3 regions of the Pseudomonas sp. Irchel 3A5 genome follow, and region 1 is predicted to be linked to each of the others. Evidence: predicted binding sites of a transcription regulator. Region 1 holds the regulator's gene; each other region holds the start of a gene.
What was found. The regulator FliA, encoded in region 1, starts transcription of late flagellar genes. The targets are predictions, from matches to a motif close to CTAAAGTTTNNNNNNNNNNNGCCGNTAA.
Positions count from the first base shown of each region.

Region 2: a site for FliA is predicted at 3,572-3,599, ahead of CKW31_RS01125 (methyl-accepting chemotaxis protein). Genes of this name have one in related genera too.
Region 3: a site for FliA is predicted at 2,677-2,704, ahead of CKW31_RS01285 (methyl-accepting chemotaxis protein). Genes of this name have one in related genera too.

Region 1 is NZ_FYDU01000013.1:211,392-216,652, forward strand. It holds gene CKW31_RS21460 (chemotaxis protein CheA) at 1-399, opposite strand, end outside; gene CKW31_RS21465 (protein phosphatase CheZ) at 438-1,226, opposite strand; gene CKW31_RS21470 (chemotaxis response regulator CheY) at 1,246-1,620, opposite strand; gene fliA (RNA polymerase sigma factor FliA) at 1,910-2,650, opposite strand; gene fleN (flagellar synthesis regulator FleN) at 2,647-3,480, opposite strand; gene flhF (flagellar biosynthesis protein FlhF) at 3,596-4,924, opposite strand; gene flhA (flagellar biosynthesis protein FlhA) at 4,936-5,261, opposite strand, start outside.
Region 2 is NZ_FYDU01000001.1:284,203-289,463, reverse strand. It holds gene CKW31_RS01130 (methyl-accepting chemotaxis protein) at 1-1,333, opposite strand, end outside; gene CKW31_RS01125 (methyl-accepting chemotaxis protein) at 1,611-3,524, opposite strand; gene CKW31_RS01120 (16S rRNA (uracil(1498)-N(3))-methyltransferase) at 3,725-4,432, opposite strand; gene tatC (twin-arginine translocase subunit TatC) at 4,429-5,223, opposite strand; gene tatB (Sec-independent protein translocase protein TatB) at 5,220-5,261, opposite strand, start outside.
Region 3 is NZ_FYDU01000001.1:326,543-331,803, reverse strand. It holds gene CKW31_RS01305 (TraX family protein) at 1-440, opposite strand, end outside; gene CKW31_RS01300 (low specificity L-threonine aldolase) at 671-1,711, shown strand; gene CKW31_RS01295 (cell division protein ZapA) at 1,818-2,120, opposite strand; gene CKW31_RS01290 (hypothetical protein) at 2,117-2,350, opposite strand; gene CKW31_RS01285 (methyl-accepting chemotaxis protein) at 2,771-4,396, shown strand; gene gbcB (glycine-betaine demethylase subunit GbcB) at 4,543-5,261, opposite strand, start outside.

The DNA of each region.
Region 1 (5,261 bases):
GTCAGCCGATGCCGGCTCCGCCAGGCGCGCCAGGGCAGCCAGCAATTCCGGTGTTGCCGGAGTCACTTCACTGCGCTCACGCACTTGACTGAACATCGCATTGACCGCATCCAGCGCTTCAAGGACCACGTCCATCAGTTCCGAATCTACGCGACGCTCACCCTTGCGCAGGATGTCGAAGACGTTCTCGGCGATGTGGCAGCACTCCACCAGCTCATGGAGCTGGAGGAAGCCGGCGCCCCCTTTTACAGTGTGAAAACCGCGAAAAATTGCATTGAGCAGATCTGCGTCATCCGGTCGGCTTTCCAGCTCGACCAACTGTTCAGACAACTGCTCGAGAATTTCGCCGGCCTCTACCAGAAAATCCTGAAGGATCTCTTCATCGGCGCCGAAGCTCATTGGGGTGCTCCCTAAAATTAACCGTCAACAGACCAGACTTAGAAGCCCAGGCTCGATAGCAGATCGTCTACATCGTCCTGTCCGGACACAACGTCTTCCCGTTTATCGGCATGAATCTGCGGACCTTCACCCTGTTTGATATGTTTTTCTGGATCTTTTTCTGCGCGGATGGATTCGTCGTCATGTTCGATGCCCGCAAAGCGGTCTACATGACTGGCCATGAGCACCAATTTCAGCAGATTGCTCTCGACTTCAGTGACCAATTGCGTGACGCGCTTGATCACCTGACCGGTCAGGTCCTGGAAGTCCTGGGCCAGCAGAATGTCGTTGAGGTGGGAGGAAACCTCATGGGTATCCTTTTCGGTGCGCGTCAAGAAACCATCGACACGTCGCGCCAGCTCACGAAACTCTTCAGCACTGACTTCACGCCGCATGAAACGCCCCCAGTCCGCGCTCAAGGCCTTGGCCTCGTCGTTCAGACTGTGCATCAGCGGGGTGCTTTCTTCGACCAGGTCCATGGTGCGGTTAGCCGCATTTTCCGTGAGCCTGACGACATACGACAGGCGTTCGGTGGCGTCCGTGATCTGGGACACCTCTTCGGCTTGCGGCATGTTCGGGTCAATCTGGAAGTTGACGATCGCGCTGTGCAACTCGCGGGTCAGCTTGCCGATTTCCTGATACAGGCCACGATCCCGAGCCTGGTTAAGCTCATGGATAAGTTGCACGGCGTCGCCGAAACGGCCTTTTTCAAGGCTCGCCACCAGCTCGGTTGCGTGTTTTTTCAGGGTCGATTCAAACTCGCCCATTGACGTTTCGTTGTTCTCCATAAAGCCCTCGCGGCATACATCAGCTATTGACGCGCTCAAAGATCTTGTCGATCTTTTCTTTCAGCGCCTGAGCCGTGAATGGCTTGACGACATAACCGTTGACGCCGGCCTGAGCCGCTTCAATGATTTGGTCGCGCTTGGCTTCTGCGGTCACCATCAACACCGGGAGGTGCTTGAGGCGCTCATCGGCACGCACTTTACGCAGCAGGTCGATACCAGTCATGCCAGGCATGTTCCAGTCCGTTACCAGAAAGTCAAAGGAACCGCTTTCCAGCATTGGCAACGCGGTAAGCCCGTCATCGGCTTCGGACGTGTTGGTAAAGCCCAGATCACGCAGCAGGTTTTTAATGATCCGCCGCATCGTTGAGAAGTCATCAACGATGAGGATTTTCATGTTCTTGTCCAATTCGACCTCCAAGCAGTCTTTGACGCGTTCAGCACCTGAACGCGCTGTTCAATCAATACCGGCACAGCTCACATCGGCTGCACGAAAACGACGGGCTTGGTAAATCAACAACTATGGAAACCGCACAGCAAATCCACGGACTGCATGAAAGCTATTGCTTTTAACAGTCCGTGGTACGAATGCCTGTATGGCCCCAGCCTTGTCCACTGTCCCACGTAACGCTTTGCACAGCCTGCTCACACGCAACACGTAATCACCAAGGATTACGTACCACTTGTCAACGCGCTCGCCACTCTCCCAAACGCCCTCGTAAACGAGCTGCGCACTGGCTGTGTAACTGGCTGACTCGAGATTCGCTGACCCCCAGGACCTCACCGATTTCCTTGAGGTTCAGCTCCTCGTCATAGTACAGCGCCAAAACCAGACGTTCACGCTCCGGCAAGTTGGCAATTGCATCTGCCAACGCAGCCTGGAAGCGTTCATCTTCCAGGTCGCGCGACGGCTCAAGCGAACCGCTTGCGCCATCCTCATGCAGTCCTTCATGTTCGCCGTCCTGCAAAAGGTCGTCGAAACTGAAGAGGCGACTGCCCAAGGTATCGTTCAAAATCCCGTAGTAATCATCGAGACTCAATTGGAGTTCGGCCGCAACCTCGTGATCTTTAGCGTCACGGCCTGTTTTTGCTTCAATTGAGCGAATTGCGTCACTGACCATGCGCGTATTGCGGTGAACCGAGCGAGGTGCCCAGTCGCCCTTGCGCACTTCATCGAGCATCGCACCACGGATACGAATCCCGGCGTACGTCTCGAAACTGGCACCCTTGGTGCAATCGTACTTGGTGGAAACTTCCAGCAAGCCGATCATCCCCGCCTGAATCAAGTCTTCGACCTGAACACTGGCAGGCAAGCGCGCCAGTAAATGGTAGGCAATGCGCTTGACCAGCGGAGCATACCGCTCGATCAAATCATATTGCGAGTTTCGGGACGCTTTGCTGTACATCTGATAGCCGCTCGCGGTCATTGAACAGGCCCTGCAGTTGTCTGGTAAACCAGTCGCTCAACGAAGAACTCAAGATGTCCACGTGGGTTGGCAGGCAGCGGCCAGGTATCGACCTTCTGCGCAATGGCCTTGAACGCCAGCGAACATTTAGAGCGTGGGAAAGCTTCGTATACGGCACGTTGTTTCTGTACGGCCTTACGCACACATTCGTCGTAAGGCACTGCGCCGACATACTGCAAAGCGACGTCCAGGAAGCGGTCAGTCACCTTGGTCAACTTGGCGAACAGGTTGCGCCCTTCCTGAGGACTCTGGGCCATATTGGCCAGGACCCGGAAACGGTTCATGCCGTAATCGCGATTGAGCAACTTGATCAGAGCGTAGGCGTCCGTGATGGAAGTGGGCTCATCGCACACCACCAGCAAGACCTCCTGAGCGGCCCGGACAAAGCTGACCACCGACTCGCCAATACCGGCGGCTGTGTCGATGACCAGCACGTCGAGATTGTCGCCAATGTCGCTGAATGCCTGAATCAGACCGGCGTGCTGCGCCGGGCTCAGATGAACCATGCTCTGGGTGCCGGAGGCAGCAGGCACGATTCGAATCCCGCCCGGGCCTTGCAACAACACGTCGCGAAGCTCACAACGACCCTCGATCACATCGGCGAGGGTACGTTTTGGCGTCAGCCCCAGAAGGACGTCGACATTCGCCAGGCCAAGGTCGGCGTCCAGCAGCATGACGCGCCGGCCGAGCTCGGCCAAGGCCAGCGAAAGGTTCACTGACACGTTAGTCTTACCGACGCCACCCTTGCCGCCGGTCACCGCGATCACCTGTACGGGATGCATGCTGCCCATGTTAATTGTTTACCTTGTCTTGCGTAGACCGAAGCCAGATTGCGGGCGACACGCTCAATGAAGAGCAATGCCAGGCAGACCACCGATGCAGGTAACTCTGAATAGTTCGCTTCACTTAACCGACCCGTTTGTTGGGGTTGTGGTAAAGGTCGGCGAACATATCCGCCATGGCCTCTTCGCTTGGCTCTTCTTGCATCTGCACATTGACCGCGCGCGTCACCAATTGGTGCCTGCGCGGAATGTGGAGATCATCAGGAATTCTAGGCCCATCAGTCAGATAGGCCACAGGCAACTCATGACTGATGGCAAGGCTGAGCACTTCCCCCAGGCTGGCAGTTTCGTCCAGCTTGGTCAGGATGCAGCCGGCCAGACCACAGCGTTTGTAGCTGTGATACGCAGCCGTCAGCACTTGTTTCTGGCTGGTGGTTGCCAGTACCAGATAATTACGTGATTTGATCCCGCGCCCCGCCAGACTCTCCAGCTGCATACGCAGAGCCGGATCACTGGCTTGCAGGCCCGCGGTATCAATCAGCACAACACGCTTGCGCAGCAGTGGGTCCAGCGCTTGCGCCAGTGACTGGCCTGGATCGACGTGAGTCACCGGCACGTTGAGGATGCGGCCCAATGTCTTGAGCTGCTCCTGAGCGCCGATACGGAAACTGTCCATGCTGACCAGGGCGATATTCTGTGCGCCGTACTTGAGTACGTAACGCGCTGCCAGCTTGGCCAGCGTGGTGGTCTTGCCCATGCCAGCCGGGCCGACCATGGCAATCACACCGCCTTCTTCAAGCGGCTCGACGTCAGGCACTTCGATCATCCGCGCCAGGTGGGCCAGCAACATGCGCCAGGCCTGACGTGGCTCGTCGATATCAGGGATCATTTCCAGCAGGTCGCGGGACAACGGGCCAGACAAGCCGACACGTTGCAGACGACGCCAAAGATTGGCCTGGGCCGGACGACTGCCCTGCAACTGATTCCACGCCAGGGAGCCGAGCTGGACTTCCAGCAGCTCACGCAGGCCATTCAATTCAAAACGCATCGAGTCGTAACCGCGCTGACCACCCGCTGGCGCAGCCGGAGCAGCCTGCGGCTGTACGGAGGGACGCGGCGGCTCTTCCAGCGTCGGCTCGATGTGGGTATCGGCAGCGCTCAATGGCAAACCGGCAAACAACTGGCGATTGGTCACGCCATCGCTGTCGCTACGGTTATTCAGTTCAGCCTGGGCCGAGACAATGCGCGACTGGGTTTTGCGCAACTCGTCCTCAAGCTCGATGTTAGGTACACGAGGAGCGAGCGCGGACAATTTGTAATCCAGAGCGGCAGTCAGCTCGACGCCACCGGCAATGCGCCGGTTACCGATGATGGCCGCTTCAGCGCCCAGCTCATCACGAACCAGTTTCATGGCTTGACGCATATCGGCGGCGAAAAATCGCTTAACTTGCATGTCTCACTACCTCAGCCGTTAGGCCCGACAGTCGCTACGATGGTTACTTGCTTGTTGTCAGGAATTTCCTGATACGCCAACACGTGCATATTTGGTACAGCCAACCGTCCAAACCGCGACAGCATGGCCCGAACCGGGCCTGCCACCAGCAAAATCACTGGTAAGCCTTGCATCTCTTGACGCTGGGCGGCGTCGATCAGCGAACGCTGAAGTTTTTCCGCCATGCTTGGTTCAAGGAGAACGCCTTCTTCCTGACCCTGACCAGCCTTCTGCAGACTATTGAGCAATATCTGTTCCAACCTTGGCTCCAGCGTGATAACTGGTAGCTCCGGCTCAA
Region 2 (5,261 bases), on a different contig from region 1:
CGACCTTATCGCCTTCCCGCGCTTGTTGATCCGCCTGGGCTGCCGCTTGAGAAGCCTCTTGTGCGCTGCGTGCCACCTCATGCACGGTCGCGGTCATTTCGTTCATGGCCGCAGCCACCTGATCGGTTTCGTCTTTCTGGCTGTTGACCCCGGTACTGGTCTGCTCGGTCACAGCGGATAGCTGCTGCGCCGCATCCGTAATCTGCGCCACGCCCTGGCTGATCCCGCCGATCAACTGCCGCAAGCTGAGGGTCATGGCCTGCATGCTGTCTTGCAGTTGTCCCATTTCATCCTTGCGCTGAACCTGTAAATCCTGGCTCAAGTCACCCTTGGCGATGCGTTCTGCGGCCGCCAGTGTCTCCCGCAACGGGGCGATGATCTGTTGCGTCATGACCCAGGCGGCGAGCAGACCAAGCAGCATGGCCAGTACCGCAACGCTGCTCAGCGTGGTGCGCGAGGCGCCTGCCTCGGTGTCGCGTTGCTGGCTCTGCAAGGCAAGCAATTCGGCGACGCTGCTCAGCATCTTGTCGCCCAGGTCTTCGAGCGTCTCCTGAGCGGCCTCGACTTTGACCTGAATGTCCTTGAAGTGACCGAGCTGAGCACGATAACGCTCCAGCGCCTCTTTCGCCGGTTGCAGCCCTTTGAGATTGCTGTCGGCCTGATCCTGGCCAATCTGCTGCACTTCTTTCAGAGACTCGTCGATAGCCGCAATGGCGGCTGTTTCATAGGCCTCCAGCGCAGTGAAGGTGTAGGCCTGAACCTGAAATCGAGCGTTCTGGATCTGCTGCTTGAGCTGCGAGATGTTGGTGAATTCATCCAGCCGCTCGCCATTATCCTGTTCCTGGCTGACGGCTTTGAGCACTTCACTCTCTACCAGCGCGACGGCCTGGACTGCTTGCTCCGATTGCTGTTCCAGTTGAGTCCGGGACAGGTCTCGCCGTTGATTCTCATCGCTGAGCGCCGTGAACGTCTTCTCCATGTCGGCGACGATTCTGCTTTGCCCGGTCAGCAACCCGACGCTTGTGCTGTCGTCTATTTCTTTACGCAATGTCGCCAGGTGGCTCTCCAGTCCATTGAGCTGATTGACGATCCTGTTCGCGTTTTCCGGACTGTTTTTCTGGCGATAGATGATGCGGTCGGTACGCAAATCCTTGGTCATGTTGCTCAGTTGCCCGATAAACGTCAGGGACTCCGAGCGCTCGATCATGGTATCCAGGCCATGCCAGCCGGTCAGGGTGATAGCCATGGTGAGCATCAGCACCAGTCCGAAACCCAGGGACAGCTTGAGTTTTACGCTGGTATTGCCAAGTGTGTGGTTGATCCATCGAAACATCGGAAAGCTCCTGCAAATGTGCAAAACAGGTAGGGCCTGGGCAAGCCAGGGCCTACGTTGTCAGCGCATCGGCAGGGCAATGAAGAGCACGACCTGAGTAGATCGTAGGGGGATTCTGAGTGGGGCGTGTGAATGGAGTCACGCGCCATGTCCTGACACAGCGCGGTCTCTTTGTTGGTGCGGTGCTTGCCCGCGATAAGATCAACTTGATTCTGCAGGTCAATCACCTAAAACTTATCGCGGGCAAGCACCGCTCCCACATAAAAGCCTATAGACGTTAAACCTTAAACTTGCTCACCATCACTTGCAGATGATTACCCAGTCGCGCCAGTTCTACGCTGGACGCTGCGGTTTCTTCACTGGCAGCGGAGGTTTGTTCGGAGACATCGCGCACATTGAGGATGCTGCGGTTGATCTCTTCGGCCGTAGCGCTTTGCTCTTCGGCTGCAGCGGCGATCTGTTGGTTCATCGCCTGAATCGCCGATACGGTCTTGGTGATGTTTTCCAGTGAGCTACCGGCGCGACGAGTCAGCTCTACGCTGCTGACGGTCAGTTCGCGGCTGTTATCCATGATGGTCGCTACTTGCTGCGTACCACTCTGCAGGCCTGCAATCAGTTGCTCGATCTCTTCGGTCGACTTCTGAGTACGCTGAGCAAGGCTGCGCACTTCGTCGGCGACGACCGCAAAGCCACGACCGGCTTCCCCGGCGCGGGCAGCTTCGATAGCGGCGTTGAGGGCGAGCAGGTTGGTCTGTTGTGCGACTGACTTGATCACGTCCAGCACACTGCCAATCTTGTCGCTTTCGCGCTTGAGTTCGCTCATGGCTTCGGTGGAGTTACCCACTTCAGAGGCCAGACGCTCGATCTGAGTGATCGCTTCGTTGACCACGCGATCACCTTCACGGGCTTGCTGATCCGCTGCTACGGCGGCTTCAGACGCTTCTTCGGCGTTACGTGCGACTTCCTGCACCGTGGCCGTCATCTCGTGCATCGCAGTCGCCACCTGGTCAGTCTCGACCTTCTGGCTATTCACACCGGCGCTGGTTTGCTCCGTGACCGCAGACAGCTCTTCGGCCGCGCTGGCGATCTGGGTCACGCCGTCGCGAATTCCGCCGATCAGTTGGCGCAGGTTCACGGTCATGCGTTGAATGCTGGTCTGTAGCTGACCCATCTCGTCGCGACGATCGACAATCAGGTCGTGGCTCAGGTCGCCATCGGCAACACGCTCCACAATGGTCAGGGTTTGCAGCAACGGTCCAACGATCTGGCGAGTGATGACCCAGGCGGCAATGATGCCGAACACCAGTGCCAGGACGGTAGCAATGGTCAGCATGGATTTGGCTTGCTGACTGTCGGAATCACGTTTGCTGTATTGATCATCCGCCAGTTTCTGGGAGGTGCCCAATAGCACGACTGCATGTTTGGCCATTTTTTCCAGCGCTTGCTTGCTGGCCAGTTGCGCGTCGCGGTACTGGCCGACCGCTGCGCGGTAGCCTTTGAGCGCGGTGCTGGCTGCCTGCAATTGCGGGAGGTAACTGGATGGAATACTGCCCGCCAACGTGTTGATGCCGGTCAGGGCTTCGTCGATGGCGGAGTTGGCATTCTGTTCGAATTCGGCACGGCCGCTGTAGGTGTAGCCGCGGACCTGGAAGCGTGCTTGCTGGATCAGCTTGCTGACATCAACCACGGCATCAAATTGCACGACGCTGTCACCTTGCAACAACGAGGCTTCGATCTTGTTGACCTCTTCCACAGCCTTGTCGGCGGTAGCGCCCAGATTGGTGCGGCTGGCTTCACGGGTCTGGATGGCCTGGGTCAGCTCTATAAATGCGCTACGGTATCCGCTAGCCGCTTGTTCCTGGTCTTCAAGCCACTGATGGCTTTCCGGGGTTGAGACCGTGCTACGTGCGATTTTGGTCAGTGCGTCGAGCTTGTCGAGGGACGCGATAAGCGCCTTGGCAGCCTCGTCGTTGTACTGCATTTCGTACGTCAGGCGCTTGGAACGCAGATCCAGGGTTTGCTCGCTGATTTGCGAAATTGCGACCAGCTTCTCGCCGCGATCAATCAGCGATGCAACGCTTAACCAGCCGGTGGCGGTGATCAGTATGGTCAGCAGTAAAACGATACTGAAACCGAGCCCGAGTTTAAGACGGACGCTCATGTTACCGAGACTTTTGCCGAGCAAACCCATGCGGAACTCCTTTGAATAGGTTTGATGTAGGTAATTTCTTACAACATGCATCGGCAGGGGGATGGGGAACTGAAGGGTGGCTCTGGATAACCCGCTATCGGTAGGAGCTCACGAGCAACGCGAGGCAGCGATAGCTGTGTGTCAGACAGGACGCTATCGCTGCCTCGCGTTGCTCGTGAGCTCCTACGGGGTCCGGTCGATCAGAACAGCCGGGCCAATAAAGCAGTCACTGCTGTTTCGACCCGCAGAATACGCTCGCCGAGTTGCACCGGTTGCAGGCCTGCTTTGTTCAGCAGGTCGACTTCATAGGGAATCCAGCCGCCCTCTGGGCCGATGGCCAGGGTGACTTGCCCGGTTACGGCGCGTGGGCAAGCGGGAAAGTTGCCGGGATGTCCGACCAGCCCGAGAGTCCCCTGGGCCAGTTGCGGCAGGCGATCTTCAACAAACGGCTTGAAGCGTTTTTCCATGATGATCTCAGGCAGTACGCTGTCCCGAGCCTGTTCAAGGCCGAGAATCAGTTGCTCGCGGATCGCGTGCGGTTCCAGGAACGGCGTCTGCCAGAAGCTTTTTTCCACGCGATAGCTGTTGAGCAGAATGACCTTTGGCACGCCCATGGTCGCGACCGTCTGAAAAACCCGGCGCAGCATTTTCGGGCGGGGCAGGGCCAGCAACAAGGTCAATGGCAGTTTGGCAGGCGGGGCACTGTCGAGGGTGATGCGTAACTCGGCTTCGTGTGCTTCCAGCCGCAGCAGCTCAGCGCTGCCCAGCAAGCCGCCAATACGGCCGACACGCAGACTGTCACCGACTTCTGCGCGATGCACCTCTTGCATGTGCTTGAGGCGTCTGTCGCGCAGTACGACCCGGTCAGCCGCAACGAAGTCGGCGTCTTCGAGAAGCAGCAGGTTCACGGCTGGGTCGCGGGCGGCTGGTCTTGCTTGTCTTCTTCGCGCTGGTCATCGGCATGATCGCCGCGCTTGGTGATCAGCGAACTGCAGAGCACGCCAATCTCGAACAACAGCCACATCGGCACCGCCAGCAGCGTCTGCGAGAAAATATCAGGTGGAGTCAGGATCATGCCGACCACGAAGCAACCGATGATCACGTAAGGACGGATCTTTTTCAGGTACTTCACGTCAACGATGCCGATCCACACCAGCAGCACAACGGCCACCGGGATTTCGAACGCCACGCCGAAGGCGAAGAACAGCGTCATCACGAAATCCAGATAACTGGCGATGTCCGTCATCATCGAAACGCCTTCAGGCGTCACGCTGGCGAAAAAGTGGAAAATCAGCGGGAAGACCAGGTAGTAGGCGAAGGCCATGCCCGAATAGAACAGGATGATGCTCGATACCAGCAGCGGTACCGCGACGCGCTTTTCGTGTTTGTACAGGCCTGGCGCGATAAAACCCCAGATCTGGTGCAGGATCACCGGCATGGCCAGAAACAGCGCAACCATCATGGTCAGCTTGAACGGCGTAATGAACGGCGACGCCACGTCGGTGGCGATCATCGTCGCACCTTCAGGCAGGAAAACCCGCAGCGGTGCTGAAACGAAGGTGTAGATCTTCTGCGTGAAATAAAACAGGCAGCCGAAGATAACGAAAATCGCCAGGACACATTTCAGCAGGCGCGAACGGAGTTCTGTGAGGTGCGAGACCAGCGGCATTTGCTGGTCATTTTCCGGAATATCGCTCATGGGGCTCGCGGTGGCAGTGACGAATCGTTGGCGGAGGG
Region 3 (5,261 bases), on a different contig from region 1:
CCGAACATCAGGTATTTGTGAAACAGGGCGGCGATCAGCAGCGAGCCAAGCGCCATCAATCGCGTCGCAGGCAAGCGGTGTCGCCAGCCCTGGGCAATCAGCAGGCCGAGAACCAGTGTCGGCAATACGTTCAGCGTGTGGACGTCATCCGCCATGTACAGCCGGTAGGGGAGTTCGGCCAGTACAGCAAACAAGAGCATCCATCCCAGATAACGCCACTGCACTTTGGGGTGAGGAAAAAGCGCGGATTTGCGCCCCAGATTTGCCGCAATTGCCAGGCAGAACCAAGGGAATGCCAGTCGCCCCGGCACATAAAGCACGTCTATCGACCAGCCGACATAGCGCAGGTGGTCGAGTACCATGGCCAGCATCGCCAGCCACTTCAGAAGGTCCAGCGCCTTGTCGCGTCCGGGCAGGTAAGGCGGGTTCGATAGATCCATATCTCTCCAGCGTTTTGGGGTTTCTTCGCAACGAGGCCGGTTTAATACCAGCCCTGTAGGAGCGCGCTTGCCCGCGATGGCGTCAGGTCAATCAACATCTTTGTCGGCTGACCTGACGCCATCGCGGGCAAGCGCGCTCCTACCCAAGCTATCTGCAGCAAGGCAGCTAATGACCAAACCCTGCGATCTTCGCTACAGTGCGCAGCATAATCAATGACAAGGATTCGGCCATGACCGATAAAAGCCAGCAGTTTGCCAGTGATAACTATTCGGGCATCTGCCCTGAAGCCTGGGCTGCGATGGAACAGGCTAACCACGGCCATCAGCGCGCTTACGGCGATGACGAATGGACCGCACGGGCCTCGGATCAATTCCGTAAATTATTTGAAACTGACTGTGAAGTGTTCTTCGCTTTCAACGGTACGGCTGCCAACTCGCTGGCGCTGTCGTCCCTGTGCCAGAGCTATCACAGCGTTATCTGTTCGGAAACGGCTCACGTTGAAACCGACGAGTGCGGTGCTCCGGAGTTTTTCTCCAACGGCTCCAAGCTGCTCACTGCACGTAGCGAACAGGGCAAGTTGACGCCCGAGTCCATCCGCGAGGTTGCACTCAAGCGTCAGGATATTCACTACCCGAAACCTCGGGTCGTGACCCTGACCCAAGCCACCGAAGTCGGCAGCGTTTACCAGCCAGATGAGCTCAAGGCGATCAGCGCAACCTGCAAAGAGTTGAATCTGAACCTGCACATGGACGGCGCGCGGTTTGCCAACGCCTGTGCATTTCTGGAGTGTTCACCCGCTGAGCTGACCTGGAAATCCGGTGTCGATGTGCTGTGTTTTGGTGGCACCAAGAACGGCATGGCTGTGGGGGAGGCCATCCTGTTCTTCAACCATAAGCTGGCTGAAGATTTTGATTACCGGTGCAAACAGGCCGGGCAACTGGCGTCGAAAATGCGCTTCCTGTCGGCACCGTGGGTCGGGCTGCTGGAAGGTGATGCCTGGCTCAAGCACGCCAATCATGCCAACCATTGCGCGCAATTGCTGGCGTCGCTGGTGAAGGACATTCCGGGTGTTGAGCTGATGTTCCCGGTGCAGGCCAATGGCGTGTTTTTGCAGCTTTCCGAATCCGCCATCGCCGCGCTGACGGCCAGGGGCTGGCGCTTCTATACATTCATTGGTAACGGTGGCGCGCGCTTCATGTGCTCGTGGGACACCGAAGAAGACCGCGTGCGCGAGCTGGCGGCGGATATCCGATTGGTGATGGGGGCTTAAGGCGCGATGCTATTTCGGTAGGAGCCAACTTGTTGGCGAGGCTGGCGACTCGGTGTATCAGTTGCCCAGCCTCGCGAACAAGTTCGCTCCTACCTGTGTAGTCGAATCAGTTCTGCGCAATCGTCTTCGAAATCGCTTCCACCGTCGCGTCGACCTGCTCCCGGCAGCGGTCCAGCTCGACCTGATGTTGCTGTTTGAGCTCGATCTGCTGCGAGCACAGGTTCAGGGCGGCCAGTACCAACAGGCGGTCGCCAATCAGCGTCGGGTATTTGCGCTTGGTGTCGGCCAGCGATGCGCGCAGCAACGCGGTGGCCTGCTGCAACGTCTGTTCTTCACCGGCAGGGGCTTTGATCGAATAGTCGTTGCCGAGAATCGAAACGACCGTCACCCCGTTCCTGTCAGTACTCATGCGCTGACTGCGCTTGCGCTGGTCGCACGGTCAACAAGTGCCTGAATTCGCGCCGCCGTGGCACCTTGTTTCTCTTCCTGCTCCATCAGACTCAATTGCAGACTGTCGTTGTCATCCCTGGCTTGGGCCAGCTCCGTGCTGAGCTGAGCGTTTGTGCTTTGCAGTTGCTGGTTTTGTTGCACCAGATCGCTGACAAGTTGTTCCAACTGGCTAAGGGATGCTTCCAACATTTTGATTTCTCGAGCAAATTTCAACGGGCGCACACCTTAAAGAAAAGTCACTGCGCATACCAGTTAAGCCACTTAAATAACGGCGTTTTGGCGCGCTGCGTTCTCCCTGAAGGCAAGTGCATAAACAGGCCCTGTTGACTGTGATTTTCCGATCTGGTTCCTGCTGCTCGTCAGTCCGGCCTGATCGAGAAAACATGACGCCTTCGATATTCCCGGTTTTTTTGCTCGCGTCCCCGTAAACGTTGCCTTTCAAGGACTTGCATGGCTTTTTGCTACATCGAAAACAGCCTGCGACCTTACGCCACGCCCGATTTCAGTGCGTTGACCTCAAGTCCCTTAGGCTGTAACCGATAGGCATGGATCATCACATCTTCTATTCACCTCAAACGCAAGGACTGCGCTTCTTCCTCTGGAAAAACCATGTCATTACGCACCATGAATATCGCGCCTCGCGCGTTTCTAGGCTTTGCCTTCATCGGCACCCTTATGCTTGTTCTCGGCGTGTTTGCGCTGTCGCAGATGAGCAAGATCCGTGACGCCGGCGATGAAATCGCCAAACGCAGCGTTCCCAGCATCCAGAGTCTCGACCGACTCACCGAAGTCAGCATTCGCCTGCGCGTTCTGTCCTATCGTTTGTTGATCAACCGCGAACCAGACATTCAGAGCAAAACCATCGATTTGTTCGCCATGCGTAACAAGCAAATCAGTGACGCTCAGGCCGTTTATGAGAAATTCATTTCCTCTCCGGAAGAGCAAACCGCCTACAACCAATACGTGCGATTGCTGGGCGACTATCGTCAGCTTGAAGAGCGCATCAAGACCCTGAGTCGTGCGGGCAAGGTCGATGAGTTGGGCCAATTGCTCAATGAAGAAACGCTGGCTAACTCTGATCAGATGAACGCAGCGCTGGCCAAACTGGTCGAGATCAATGCCCGGCAATTGAGTGATACCAACAAAAGCGCAGCCGAGCAGTACGCGTCAGCATTCACTCTGGTGGTGGGTCTGCTGATCGCCACCACAATCCTGACCGTCCTGTTCGCCTGGCTGCTGACCCGCAGTATCACCCAGCCAATTGCTTCAGCGCTTGAAGCCGCCGAAACCATCGCCGAGGGGAATCTGACTCGCCCGATCAAAGCCGACGGTACTGACGAAGCCGGTCGTTTGCTCTCCGCCATGCAGAAAATGCAGGAAAAGCTGCGCGACACGTTGACCCGTATTTCTGGTTCCGCCACCCAGCTTGCTTCTGCTGCCGAGGAGCTTAATGCGGTGACCGACGAGAGCGCTCGTGGTCTGTCGCAACAGAACAACGAAATCGAACAAGCCGCGACCGCCGTCAACGAGATGACCAGCGCTGTGGAAGAAGTCGCGCGTAATGCGGTCAGCACTTCCGAAGCGTCGAAAAACGCCACGGCCTCAGCAGGCGACGGTCGTGATCTGGTTCAGGAAACCGTCAATGCCATCGAACGCATGAGCGGTGATGTGCAGAGCACTGCAACGCTGATCGGCAATCTGGCTGAAGAGTCTCGTGACATCGGCAAGGTGCTGGATGTCATTCGCGGCCTGGCTGACCAGACCAACCTGTTGGCCCTGAACGCCGCCATCGAAGCGGCCCGTGCCGGTGAAGCCGGGCGTGGCTTTGCCGTGGTGGCTGACGAAGTGCGTGCCTTGGCGCATCGCACTCAGCAGTCGACCAGCGAAATCGAACGCATGATCGGCAGCATTCAAGGCGGCACCGAGCAGGCGGTCAACTCAATGCGCAATAGCACCGAGCGCGCGGAGTCGACGTTGAACATCGCTAAAGGCGCAGGCGTGGCGCTGGATACCATTAATACCGCGGTGGTGGAAATCAACGAGCGTAACCTGGTGATCGCCAGCGCCGCCGAAGAGCAGGCTCAAGTGGCCCGTGAAGTGGACCGCAACCTGGTCAACATCCGCGACCTGTCGGCCCAGTCATCCGACGGTGCTGCGCAAACCAGCGCTGCCAGCAGCGAGCTGACGCGCCTGGCTGTTGACCTGAACAGCATGGTTTCGCGGTTTAGTTTGTAAGGACTGCACCGCTCTCCTGATGGAGTCAGATTCATTGTGGGAGCGGTGCTTGCCCGCGATAAGGTTTCGGTGATCTATCGATAAACTTGCGGTGCCCTTATCGCGGGCAAGCACCGCTCCCACAGGATCTGTACCTTCCCGAATCATCAATACTCGATCCGCACATCCCCCTTCGGAATGCTGCAGCACGACAGGATGTAGCCTTCGGCTTCGTCTTCTTCGGTAATCCCGCCGTTGTGCTCCATCTCCACTTCGCCGCTGAGCTTCATCACCTTGCACGTCCCGCAGATGCCCATGCCGCAGGCTTTGGGGATCATCAAGCCGAGCTTGGCTGCGGCCGCGTGGACGGTTTCGCCCGGTGCCACGCGGATGCTCTTGCCGGTGTCGGTGAATTCCACCTGATGCAGATCCGAGGCATCGACTTCGGGGGCTTCGGCGGCAATTTCCGCTTGCTCAACAGCGTCCGCCCGGGCTTCGGGAGGCGTCGCGCCGAACGATTCCTCATGGTATTGCGCCATGTTGAAACCGTTGGCTTCCAGCAGGCGTTTGACGGCCGTCATGTAAGGCGTCGGTCCGCAGCAGAACACCTCGCGCTCCATGAAGTCCGGCACCATCAGCTCAAGCATCTTCTGATTCAGATACCCACGATAACCCGCCCAGGGCTCGCCAAGGCCGTGCTTCTCGCAGATCAGGTGCAGGCTGAAGTTATCGATCCGCGACGCCATGTGCTCCAGCTCGCGGTGATAAATGATGTCTTTCGGTGAGCGAGCGCTGTGCACAAACACCATGTCGACGTTGGCGTTGGTGTCGTAGAACCAGCGCGCCATGGACATCACCGGCGTGATACCGACACCGCCACTCAGGT